Regions from separate parts of the Allobosea minatitlanensis genome, predicted to be linked through region 3. Evidence: predicted binding sites of a transcription regulator. Region 3 holds the regulator's gene; each other region holds the start of a gene.
What was found. Region 3 encodes LexA, which represses DNA repair genes until DNA is damaged. Its sites were predicted from a motif close to TGTTCNNNNTGTGTTCNG; they were not measured.

Region 1: a site for LexA is predicted at 1,937-1,954, ahead of ACWH43_RS17215 (PA0069 family radical SAM protein). Genes of this name have one in related genera too.
Region 2: a site for LexA is predicted at 2,757-2,774, ahead of ACWH43_RS19765 (YifB family Mg chelatase-like AAA ATPase). Genes of this name have one in related genera too.

Annotation. Positions count from the first base shown of each region.
Region 1 covers NZ_OZ224509.1:3,474,799-3,478,811, forward strand. The annotation lists gene ypfJ (KPN_02809 family neutral zinc metallopeptidase) at 1-341, shown strand, start outside; gene ACWH43_RS17205 (methyltransferase domain-containing protein) at 494-1,309, opposite strand; gene ACWH43_RS17210 (glycosyltransferase family A protein) at 1,397-1,885, opposite strand; gene ACWH43_RS17215 (PA0069 family radical SAM protein) at 2,081-3,202, shown strand; gene ACWH43_RS17220 (ribonuclease HII) at 3,429-4,013, shown strand, end outside.
Region 2 covers NZ_OZ224509.1:4,020,051-4,024,063, forward strand. The annotation lists gene ACWH43_RS19760 (hybrid sensor histidine kinase/response regulator) at 1-1,028, opposite strand, end outside; gene ACWH43_RS19765 (YifB family Mg chelatase-like AAA ATPase) at 1,166-2,704, opposite strand; gene msrA (peptide-methionine (S)-S-oxide reductase MsrA) at 2,828-3,484, opposite strand; gene ACWH43_RS19775 (PetM family of cytochrome b6f complex subunit 7) at 3,566-3,850, opposite strand.
Region 3 covers NZ_OZ224509.1:2,536,613-2,540,625, reverse strand. The annotation lists gene ACWH43_RS12585 (ComEC/Rec2 family competence protein) at 1-839, shown strand, start outside; gene lexA (transcriptional repressor LexA) at 1,059-1,769, opposite strand; gene ACWH43_RS12575 (molybdopterin molybdotransferase MoeA) at 1,863-3,074, opposite strand; gene moaC (cyclic pyranopterin monophosphate synthase MoaC) at 3,127-3,612, opposite strand; gene trpC (indole-3-glycerol phosphate synthase TrpC) at 3,609-4,013, opposite strand, start outside.

The DNA.
Region 1 (4,013 bases), 940 kb from region 3:
ACCTGATCGGCATCCTGCCGAAGGCCAACCAGATCCGCGAGCGCTCCTCCGAGCGCGATGCGAACGCGATCTCGGTCAGGATCGAATTGCAGGCGGACTGCTTCGCCGGCGTCTGGGCCCACAACATCCAGGCGATGGGCCGGCTCGACCAGGGCGATATCGAGGAGGCGATCCGCACCGCCTCGGCCATCGGCGACGACAAGCTGCAGAAGGCGGCGCAGGGCGTCGTCGTGCCGGATTCCTTCACCCACGGCTCCTCGGCGCAGCGGACGAAGTGGTTCAACACCGGCTTCCAGTCGGGCTCGATGCAGAGCTGCGACACGTTCCGGAATCAGGTCTGACGGGAGGCCGTCCCCCTGCCGGCATGCGGGGATTTCGCAGAGCTCGTCGAACCGCCCCGCCCTCAGCGGCGACCGATGAGGGCGCTCTCCGTTTCGATTCCCTTCCCGCCCCGTCGGCCCTGCCGGCGGGGCGCTTCCTTGCCGACGACCGGTCAGTCCGGCAGCCGCCCCGTGAGGCGGAAGAACAGGTTGGACGTCACTTGCACGTCCGGCCGGGAGAGGTGGCTTTCGAGCGCCGCGAGATCCCGCTTCAGATCGTCCCGCGCGACGAAGCCACCTTCGACCAACTTGCCGCGGCTGTTGGCGATCAGGCTTCGCGGAAAGCCGCGGCGCTCGTGCCCGGCCGGAAAGACATGGATGATGGCGTCGACCCGGATGTCGGTCACGCCCGCATCCCGGAACAGCCGGTGGATGCGCCGCCCGACCGACAGGTCGATGCCCTGCGCTCGCGCATGCGCCGTATAGGCTTCGAGAAGGCGGCTCCAGGCCGGCAAGGGCGGATCGAAACAATGCGGCACGTAATCGGCCTCGAAGCTCGCGACCCAGCCGCCCGGCCGCACCAGCGAGACGGCCTCGCGCACCACCCGCTCGGGCTCGGGAACATTGACCAGCAGCAGCCGCATATGGGCACCGTCGAAGCTCCGCTTCGGCAGGCCGGTGTCATAGGCGTCGCCCTCGCGAACCTCGACCTGGGTCAGGCCACGCTCGGCGACGAAGCGGCGCGCCAGCGCGACGAATTCATGGCCCCGATCGAGGCCGAGCACCGAACCGCCGGGGCCGACGCGCTCGGCCAGAAGATGCAGGACTCCGCCGGGCCCGCAGCCGAGATCGACGACCCGTTCGCCGGGCCTGATGCCGAGCCGGTCGAGCTGCTCCTGCGAATCGGGCGCGAGCGTCGTGATCTGGCGCTTGAGCCGCTCGACCTCGGCCTCGGTCCGGCCGAGCAGATAGCTGTCGGAATCCGTCATGCCGCCTCCCAGCGATGTGTCCGTCGCGGGTTTTGTGAGGCATGATCGTGTCGAAGCCATGGAAGGGCCGAAGCCCGGCGGCGCGCCCTACCGCCCCGCTCTCTCCCGCTCCGCCGACAACCGTCGCGCCGTAGCCTCCAGCCGACCGGCGAGCACCGCGCTCCTGGGCAGGATCAGGCCCGCCCTGAGCTGCCGCGGAGCCCGGGCGATCGCGACCCGTTCGCGCAACGAGGCCGCAAGGCCGCCAAGCGGCAGCAGGGCCGGCCTGCAAGGCGCGAGCAGCAGATGGCGCTCGACCGCCGGGAGCCAGTCCGGCTGCGGCACGTCGCCGGCGTCGAGCAGAAGCAGCCGGTCGCCCCTCGCCCGTTCGGCCCCGCGCTGCCAGGCCTCGGCGGCGCCGGCGCGCAGATAGCAGGCCCCCGTCGCCTCGGCGATGCGCCGGAGGTCGTCCGCCCCCGCCGTGTCGACCACCACGGCATGGCCGAGAATCCCCTCCGCCACCGCCGGAATCAGCACGGCGAAGGTCGCGGCGAGGGCCGGCGCGTGGCCGGGCGCGCGGATCACGGCTGTGAGCATCCGCCATCTCTATGACGCGACGCAGCATGCCGCAATCCTGCCCTTGCCTTTTGTTCTCGTTATGTTCACATTCAGCTTCGGCGACCGGCAGCGATTCCCCGGCGCCCCGCAGGATGGGACACCATGCGCCAGGCCAGACCGACTTCCCGGCCGATGCCGACGGCCCAGCCGCTCAGGCGGCAGGACAGCGAGCCGATGTCGATCTCGGCGCGCGTCGCGCCGGCCGACCCGCTCGCCCATGCCGGTCATCGCATCGACCCCGAGCGGCGGCGCGGACGCGGCGCCACGATCAATCCGGGCGGGCGCTACGAGGCCGAGCAGCGGGTCGCCGAGGACGACGGCTGGGGCTCGCTCGGCGAGCTGCCCGCCTTCAAGACCGAGATCGCCTATGAGAAGGCGCGCAGCATCATCACGCGCAACGATTCGCCCGACATCTCCTTCGACCGCTCGATCAATCCCTATCGCGGCTGCGAGCATGGCTGCGTCTACTGCTTCGCCCGGCCGACCCACGCCTATCTCGGCCTCTCGCCCGGCATCGACTTCGAGAGCAAGCTGACGGCGAAGCCCGATGCCGCGCAACTGCTGGAGAAGGAGCTCTCCTCCCCCTCCTACCAGCCGCGCACCATCGCCATCGGCACCAACACCGATCCCTACCAGCCGATCGAGAAGAAGCTCAGGATCATGCGGCAGGTGCTGGAGGTGCTGGCCAGGTTCAACCACCCGGTCGGGATCGTGACGAAATCGGCGCTGGTGCAGCGCGACATCGACATCCTGGCGCCGATGGCCGCCAAGGGGCTGGTCAAGGTCGCGCTCTCGGTGACGACGCTCGACCCGAAGGTCGCGCGCGGCATGGAGCCGCGCGCCGCCTCGCCGCGCAAGCGTCTGGAGACGATCAGGGCGCTCGCCGAGGCCGGCATCCCCGTCTCGGTGCTGGTCGCGCCGATCATCCCGGCGATCAACGAGCACGAGATCGAGCGCATCCTCGACGCCGCCAAGGCCGCCGGCGCGCAGGAGGCCGGCTATGTGCTGCTGAGGCTGCCGCTGGAGGTGCGCGACATCGTGCAGGACTGGCTGCTGACGCATCACCCCGACAAGCTCCGCCACGTGATGTCGCTGATCCGCTCGACCCGCGGCGGCAAGGACTACGATTCGCAATGGGGCCAGCGCATGGTCGGCTCCGGCCCCTATGCCTGGATGGTCGGGCGGCGCTTCGAGATGGCGGCGGAGCGCATCGGCTTCAACACGACGCGCAAGCGGCTCAGGACCGACCTGTTCGTCAAGCCGGAAAAGGAGAAGGCGCAGTTGAGCCTGTTCTGACGGCGGTGCCTGTCCCGGAAGCCCGGCCGCCACAGGCTTGAGGAAGCGGAGGGCCGAAAGTCGGGCCCGAGCCGTAAGCGGCAGCGCTCCGGCATGGCCCCCGGATCGGCGCCGTTGAAGCCACTTGTCCAGGATGGCCCTGTCCGGGACGGCACCGACGGAGGACCAAACACAAGAGGACGGTATCGGTCTGGCCTGAAACGGCCCGTTGCTGCATAACCCCGCCATGCCTGCCGATTTCACCCGCGAGACTCACGCCATCGCCGGCGGCCTGTGGCCGCTCGCCGGCATCGACGAGGTCGGGCGCGGGCCGCTCGCCGGACCGGTCGTGGTGGCGGCGGTGATCCTCGATCCGGCGCGCGTGCCGGCCGGGCTCGACGATTCCAAGAAGCTGCCGGCGCCCATCCGCGAGGAATTGTTCGGCGAGATCATGGAGCGGGCGCTCGCCGTTTCCGTCGCCAGCGCCACCGCCAGCGAGATCGACACGGTCAATATCCGCCAGGCGACGCTGCTCGCCATGCGCCGGGCCGTCGCCGGGCTTCCGCTGCCGCCGCTGCATGTCCTCGTCGACGGCAACGATCCGCCGGTGCTCGCCTGCGGCTGCGAGGCGATCATCCAGGGCGACGGCCAGGTCGCCTCGATCGCGGCCGCCTCGATCGTCGCCAAGGTGACGCGGGACCGGATGATGGCGCGGCTGTGCCGGCATTACCCGGCCTATGGCTTCTCCGACCATGCCGGCTATGCCACGCCCCGTCACCGCCGCGCCATCGCCGAGCACGGCCCCTGCCCCGAGCACCGCTATTCCTTCGCG
Region 2 (4,013 bases), 1.5 Mb from region 3:
GCCGGGATGCCGGGGCCGGTATCGGCGACGACGATCTCCACCGAGTTCCGCACCCGCCGCACGCTCAGGCCGACGCCGCCGGCATCGGTGAACTTCACGGCGTTGCCGACGAGATTGAGCAGGATCTGACGCAGGCGGTCGCGGTCGCCGACGAGCTGGGCCGGCATTTCGGGCGCGATATAGGCGGCCAGCTCGATGCCCTTGGCCTGCGCCCGGGGGGCCATCAGCTCCGAGACGGTCTCGACGAGCTGGACGATGTCGAAGGGCTCCTCGGCCAGCTCCAGCCGGCCGGCCTCGACCTTGGCGAAGTCGAGAATGTCGTCGACCAGCGCCAGCAGCGCCTCGCCGGAGATGCGCAGTGCCTGCACATAGGTCGACTGCTCGGCGTCGAGGCCGGTGTCGGCGAGCAGGTCGGACATGCCGAGGATACCGTTCAGCGGCGTGCGGAACTCGTGGCTGACCGTGGCGAGGAAGCGCGACTTCGCCTCGTTGGCGGCCTCGGCCCGGGCCCGGGCCTGGACCAGCCCGTCCTCCTCGGCGATGCGGGCCGAGATGTCGCGCCCGACGCGCTGCAGCAGCGTGCGCCCGCCGGGACCGGGAACGACCGTCTCGACCCAGGCGATCCAGCGCTCGCCCTCATGCGTCGCCAGGCATTCGTCGAGGCTGCGCGCCCCGCCGTCGAGCGCGCGCTGGGCCCGCACCGCGAGCTGCGGCAATTGCGCCTCGCTGCCGACGAGATCGGCCTCCTCCACCCCGAAGAGCGCGGCATAGGCGGCATTGGCATAGACGATGCGGGCGCCGTCGCGGCGCACGATGAAATCGCCCTGCCCCTCGACCAGGCTGCGATAGCGCTGCTCGCTGTCGGACAGGCTCCAGAGCCGGTCGTTCAGCGTCTCGACCTCCCGCAGCAGGGCGGCGTTCCGGCGGCGCAGCCGCGCCAGCCGCCGCAGGGCGAGAAGCCCCGCCCCGCCGAGCAGGGCGAAGACGGCGCAGGCTGCGGCGAACCATGTCCAGAACGAAAGCATCATGCTCCCGGTCTAGCGTCCGCCCCTGAAAAAAGCCGCCTGAGGAAAGCGCGCTTTCGAGGCCATTCCGCAAGCAAGGCTTAACCCTGACGGGCCGCGGTCGCTCCGGCCGGCCGCAGCCATCTTGAGGCCGCGGCGGGTCAGGCCGCCTGCGCGAGATCGCCGCCGCGCGAACGGTAGGACAGCGCCTCCGCGAGATGCAGCCGGCCGACCTTCGCCTCGCCGTCGAGATCGGCCAGGGTGCGCGCGACCTTGAGCACGCGGTGATAGGCGCGGGCGGTCAGGCGCATCGCCTCCGCCGCGTCCCGCAGCAAGGCGAGGCCGGCCCGGTCCGGCCGGGCGATCTCCTCCAGCACCGGCGCCGGGCAGGCCGCATTGGTGGTGACATGGCCGAGCCCGAGCGCCTCGAAGCGGGCGCCCTGGCGCGCGCGGGCGGCCGCCACGCGGGCCGCGACCGCGGCGGAGCCTTCCCCGGCCACGGGCAGGATGAGATCGGCCGCGGTCACCGCCGGCACGTCGATGGCGATGTCGATCCGGTCGAGCAGCGGTCCGGAGATCCGGGTCTGGTACTGGGCGATGCAGCGCTCGTTCGGCTGGCGCCGGCAGGCATAGCCCGGCTCCGTCGCCTTGCCGCAGCGGCAGGGGTTCATCGCCGCGACGAGCTGGAAGCGCGCCGGATAGACGGCGCGGTGATTGGCCCGCGAGATCAGCACGTCGCCGGTCTCCATCGGCTGGCGCAGCGCGTCGAGCACCTGCGGCTGGAACTCCGGCAGCTCGTCGAGGAAGAGCACGCCGTGATGGGCGAGCGAGACCTCGCCGGGCTTCGCCTGCAGCCCGCCGCCGACCAGCGCCGCCATCGAGGCCGAGTGATGCGGGGCGCGGAAGGGGCGCCGGTCGGTCAGCGCCCCGCCGGCGAGATGGCCGCCGACGGAGAGCACCATCGAGACCTCCAGCAATTCGCGCGGCGTCAACGGCGGCAGGATCGAGGGCAGGCGGCTCGCCAGCATCGACTTGCCGGCGCCGGGGGGCCCGTTCATCAGCAGGTTATGGCCGCCGGCCGCGGCGATCTCGAGCACGCGCTTGGCGCTCTCCTGGCCCTTGATGTCGGCGAGATCGGGCAAGGCGCCGGCCTGGCGCGCCACCGCCGGCTCCGGCCGGGCCATGACCTGCGTGCCCTTGAAGTGATTGGCGAGCTGGATCAGAGAACGCGGCGCCAGGATGTCGATATCCGCCGCCGCCCAGGCCGCCTCGGGGCCGGTTGCGGCCGGGCAGATCAGGCCCTGGCCGCGATCATAGGCCGCGATCGCGGCCGGCAGCACCCCGGCGACCGGCGCGATCGAGCCGTCGAGCGCGAGTTCGCCGAGCACCGTGTAGCCGGCGAGCGCATCCGGCGGCAGCGCGCCGATCGCGGCCATGACGGCGAGCGCGATCGGCAGGTCGTAATGGCTGCCTTCCTTCGGCAGGTCGGCCGGCGCCAGATTGACGGTGATGCGCTTGGCCGGCAGCGCCAGCCCGGAGGCGAGGAGCGCCGCCCGCACCCGCTCGCGGCTCTCGGCCACGGCCTTGTCGGGCAGCCCGACCAGAACGAAGGCGACGCTGCCCGCAGCGACCTGCACCTGTACGTCGACGGCCCTCGCCTCGATGCCCTCGAACGCCACCGTCGCGACCCGCGTCACCATCCCGGCCCACCCCGTCCCCGCAGGGAGGCTAGCCGAGCTTCGGGCGCAAGGCAAGAACATAGCGAGAACTTCAGCGGAAAGGCGCCGCTCGCGGCGCCTTTCCGGCTGCGGCGAAGGCCGGCCTCAGGCGTCGACGCCGAGACCGATCGGGCAGGAGACGCCCGTGCCGCCCAGGCCGCAATAGCCGGCCGGATTCTTGGCGAGGTATTGCTGATGATAATCCTCGGCGAAGTAGAAAGCCGGCGCCGCGCGGATCTCGGTCGTGACCGGCCCGTAGCCCTTCGCCAGCAGGGCCTGCCGATAGGCGTCGCGGGAGCTCTCCGCCGCCGCGCACTGGGCCTCGTCGAAGACGTAGAGCGCCGAGCGGTACTGCGTGCCGATGTCGTTGCCCTGGCGCATACCCTGGGTCGGGTCGTGGTTTTCCCAGAAGGCCTTGAGCAGGTCCTCATAGCTGATCCTGGCGGGATCGTAGACCACGAGCACGACCTCGGCATGGCCGGTGAGCCCGCTGCAGACCTCCTCATAGGTCGGATTCGGCGTCTCGCCGCCGGCATAGCCGACGGCGGTCACCCACACGCCCTCGCCCATCTGCCAGAACTTGCGCTCCGCGCCCCAGAAGCAGCCCAGGCCGAACAGCGCCATGCGCAGCCCCTCGGGATAGGGGCCGGCGAGGCGGCGGCCGTTGACGAAATGGGTCTCGGCCGTGGGAATCGCCGCGGCGCGGCCGGGCAGCGCCTCGGCCGGGGTCGGCAATTCAGTCTTCTTGCCCAGGGAGAACATGGTCGGCTCCGTTCCGTTGACCTCGGCCCCAATCTATTCATCGCCGCGGCTTCTGCACAGGATGCGCGGTCGAAAACCCGTTCACCGACGCGTGACGATGCCGATCCGCGGCTCGGGGGCCCGGCCGAGCCAGAGCAGGGCGAAGCCGAACGCCAGCGCGACGAGACAGGCCGGCGCCTGCAGGGCGGAGAGCAGCACCGGGTCCCACAGCAGCGGATGGAGGTTCCGCTCGACCGCCGGCCCGAGCGACAGGTAGCGATCATGCGCTATCGCCGCGAGCAGGTCTCCCAGGGTGGTGAAGCGCAGCAGGGCGTTGGCGATCGCGCGCGCGCCGTCGATCACCAGGACGATGAATCCCGCAGCCACGAGCAGATATCCGACCGATCTCACCAGGAACCGCACAGGACCTCCTCTCCAGCGCCGCTTTCGGCACACATAGGGCGCCGCCTCCGGAAAGCATCGTGCCCAGGGGCGCCGATCCAAAGCCATAGCCCAAAGAGAGATGTGCGCGCATGGCCCCCGGATCGCA
Region 3 (4,013 bases):
TCGGCCTGCTCGGCAACGCCATGGCGCTGCCCTTCGTCTCGCTCTGCGTGATGCCTGCGGCGGTGTTCGGCGTCATCGCCTATCCCTTCGGGCTGGACTGGCCGGCCTGGGCGCTGATGGGCCTGGCCTCCGAGATCGTGCTCAAGGTCGCGCATGGGGTCGCGACCATCGACCATTCGACCGTGACCGTCGCGGCCTTCGGTCCCGGCGTCCTGCTCGCCTTCGTCGTCTCGCTGCTCTGGCTCACGCTCTGGACCACCGGCCTGCGCTGGCTCGCCGTGATCCCGCTGGTGCTCGGCGTCGCCTTCGCGGCGAAGCCGGAGCGGCCGGAGATCCTGATCGAGCGCGACGGTTCCGGCATCGCCGTGCGCGGCAGCGACGGCCGCCTGGCGATCGCCGGCCGGCCGAGCCGCTTCGTGGTCCAGCAATGGCTCGCCTCGGACGGCGACGACCGTTCGCCGGAGGATGCCGGGCTGCGCGGCGGCGTCGCCTGCGACAGCCGCGCCTGCATCGCCCGCACCGCCGACGGGCGCAGCGTCTCCTATGCGCGCGACCGGGTCGCGATCATCGAGGACTGCCGCCGCGCCGACCTCGTCGTCACCAATATTCCGTGGAGCGCGCCTTGCGCCGCGATGCTGGTCGATCGCATGGCCCTGTCGCGCAACGGGGCGACCTCGCTCCATCGCAGTCCAGGCGGCTGGAGAAGCGATTCCTCGGAGGCCGGCGCCGGCGAGCGACCCTGGAGCCGCCGCAAGCCGCCGGCTCCGGCGCAGCCGGCTGCCGCACGGACACAGCCCTTGCCGGAGAGCCCGGCCGACAGCGACCCGGACCCGCTCTAGGAGCGCGCCAACTTAACGCGGAACCGCCTTGACGCGGAACCGCGCCGTCAGTCCGGACAAGCCGCGCGAGCGGCCCCGATCCGGATCTAGGCCCTAGCCGTCCGGAATCGATCCCCCGTCTTCGCTCCGCTCCGCCCGGGCTGACAGCTCCGCCCGGGACGACATGGCAGGTCCGTTCACCGAGCAGATAGGGTCAGGACCCGCCGGTCGATAGGCGGCTCAGTAGCGCCGCAGCAGGTTGACGAGGCGGCCCTGGATCTTGACGCGGTCGGGGCCGAGGACGCGGGTCTCGTAGGCCGGGTTGGCGGCTTCGAGCGCGATCGAGGAGCCGCGCCGGCGCAGGCGCTTCAGCGTCGCCTCCTCGTCGTCGATCAGGGCGACGATGATGTCGCCGGTATTGGCGGTGTCCTGCCGGCGGATGACGACGGTGTCGCCGTCGAGGATCCCGGCTTCGACCATCGAATCGCCCCGCACCTCCAGCGCGTAATGCTCGCCCGAGCCCAGCATGTCGGGCGGCAGCGAAACCGTGTGGCTGCGGCTCTGGATCGCCGAGATCGGCGTGCCGGCGGCGATGCGGCCCATCACCGGGATCGAGACCGGCGCCCGGGCATCCTCCTCGGCCGGGGCAGGGCGGGGCTTGGCAAGGTTCGGCTGCGCGCCGAGGCCGCCCTGCACGACGGCGGGGTTGAAGCGCCGCGGCTGCGGGCCGGCGAGCCCTTCCGGCATCTTGATGACCTCGAGCGCCCGTGCGCGGTTGGGCAGGCGGCGGATGAAGCCGCGCTCCTCCAGAGCCATGATCAAGCGGTGAATGCCGGATTTCGAGCGCAGGTCGAGCGCATCCTTCATCTCGTCGAAGGAAGGAGGCACGCCGCTCTCGCGCAAGCGTTCCTGGATGAAGCGCAGGAGTTCGTGTTGCTTGCGTGTCAGCATGATCGTCGCCGGCGCTCCCCAAGGCGGTTCGGTGCAGATTCGAAACAAAGCCAGAACACTATAGCTGTTCGCTTTGTGTTCCGCAAGGAGCCGCTAGCGCAGGCGCAGCACCCGGCAGGCTTCGCCTTTCTTAGCCGGCTCCGAATGGGCCGGCCGGATCGTCAGGGCCCTGGCCCGGGCGAGGGTACCGAGCATCGCGGAATCCTGCTTGTCGAACGGCGTCGCGACCCATCCCGCCGGAGTCAGGGCGAGATCGGAGCGGACATAGTCCTCGCGCTCGTCATTAGCCGGCATATCTTTTCCGAGAATCGCGGGGATGGCGCGACTGCGGTCGGGCTCGGGCATGCCGAGCAGGGCTTCGATCAGCGGCAGCACGAAGAGATGGCCGCAGACGATCGAGGAGACGGGATTGCCCGGCAGGCCGAGCACGACCATGCGCCCGAGCCGCCCGGTCATCATCGGCTTGCCGGGGCGCATCGCGATCTTCCAGAAGCCGAGGCTCATCCCGGCCCGCGTCAGGGCCTCCTGCACGAGGTCGTGGTCGCCGACCGAGGCGCCGCCCAGCGTGATCAGGACATCCGCCTCCGCCGCCCGCGCGGCGGCGATCCGGGCGGCGAGGTCGTCATGGTCGTCGCGGGCGATGCCGAGATCGAGGGCTTCGCCGCCGGCCTTCTCGACCAGCGCCAGCAGCGAGAAGGAGTTCGAGGCGACGATCTGGTCCGGCCCGGTCGGCTGGCCCGGCGTCACCAGCTCGTCGCCGGTGGCGAGGATCGCGACGCGCGGCTTGCGGCGTACCCGCAGCTCCGGATAGCCCATGGCGGCGGCGAGCCCGAGGGCGGCGCTGTCGAGCACGCGTCCGGCCGCCAGCGGCACGTCGCCCTCGCTGAAATCGAGCCCGGCCGGCCGCAGGAACTGGCCCTTGGCGGCCGGCACGCGCACCGTGATCGTCTCGCCGCCGACGCCCTCGGCATTCTCCTGGATGAGGATGGTGTCGGCCCCCTCCGGCATCGGCGCGCCGGTGAAGATGCGCACGGCCTCGCCCGGGCCGATGCCGCCCCGGAAGCGCCGCCCGGCCGCCGATTCCCCGATGACGCGCAGTTGCCGGCCGGCTGCCATGTCGCCGGCGCGGACGGCGTAGCCGTCCATGGCGGAGTTGGCGAAGGGCGGCTGGGTCCTAAGCGCGGCGAGATCGGCGGCGAGCACCCGCCAGGCGCAGCGCGCCAGCGGCAGGGTCTCGCTGCCGGTCGGTCCCGGAACGCTGTCGAGCAGGGCCTTGAGCGCGACGGGAACCGGGGTGAGGGCCATGTCGGGATGCCTTTGACGATCGCGTCTGGGTTGCCGGAAGGCGCGCCGGGCCTCAGCCCGCCGCGCCGGCGTCGTAGTCGCCGGATTGTCCGCCGGACTTGTGCAGCAGGCGGATATTCTCGATCCGCATCGCCCGGTCGACCGCCTTGACCATGTCGTAGACGGTGAGGCAGGCGACCGAGACGGCGGTCAGCGCCTCCATCTCGACGCCGGTCTGGCCCTTCATTCTGACCTCGGCGCGCACGCGCACGCCGGGCAGGGCCTCGTCCAGGGCCAGATCGACGGCGATCTTGCCGAGCAGCAGCGGGTGGCAGAGCGGGATCAGCTCATGGGTGCGCTTGGCCGCCATGATGCCGGCGAGCCGCGCGGTGCCGAGCACGTCGCCCTTCTTGGCGTTGCCGTCGCGGACGATCGCGACCGTCTCCGGCGCCATCACCACGCTGCCCTCGGCGATGGCGAGGCGGGCCGTCTCGGCCTTGCCGCCGACATCGACCATATGCGCCTGGCCCTGCGCGTCGAGATGGCTGAGCCGGCTCACGCCGCGCTCTCGCGCGCCGCGCCGGTGAGCAGGGCCCGCGTCGCGGCGGCGACGTCATCCTGCCGCATCAGGCTCTCGCCGACGAGGAAGCCGTTCACCCCGGCCTTGCTGAGGCGCTGGACGTCGGCATGGCTGAAGATGCCGCTCTCGCCGATGACGATGCGGTCGCGCGGCACGCGCGGCGCCAGCCGCTCGGTCACGGCGAGATCGACATGGAAGCTGCGCAGGTCGCGGTTGTTGATGCCGAGCAGCCGGCTTTCGAGGGCGAGCGCCCGGTCGAGCTCGGCGTCGTCGTGCACCTCGACCAGCACGTCCATGCCTAGGGCGCGCGCGGTGTCGTTGAGCGCCCGGGCGGTGGCGTCGTCGACGCCGGCCATGATGATCAGGATGCAGTCGGCGCC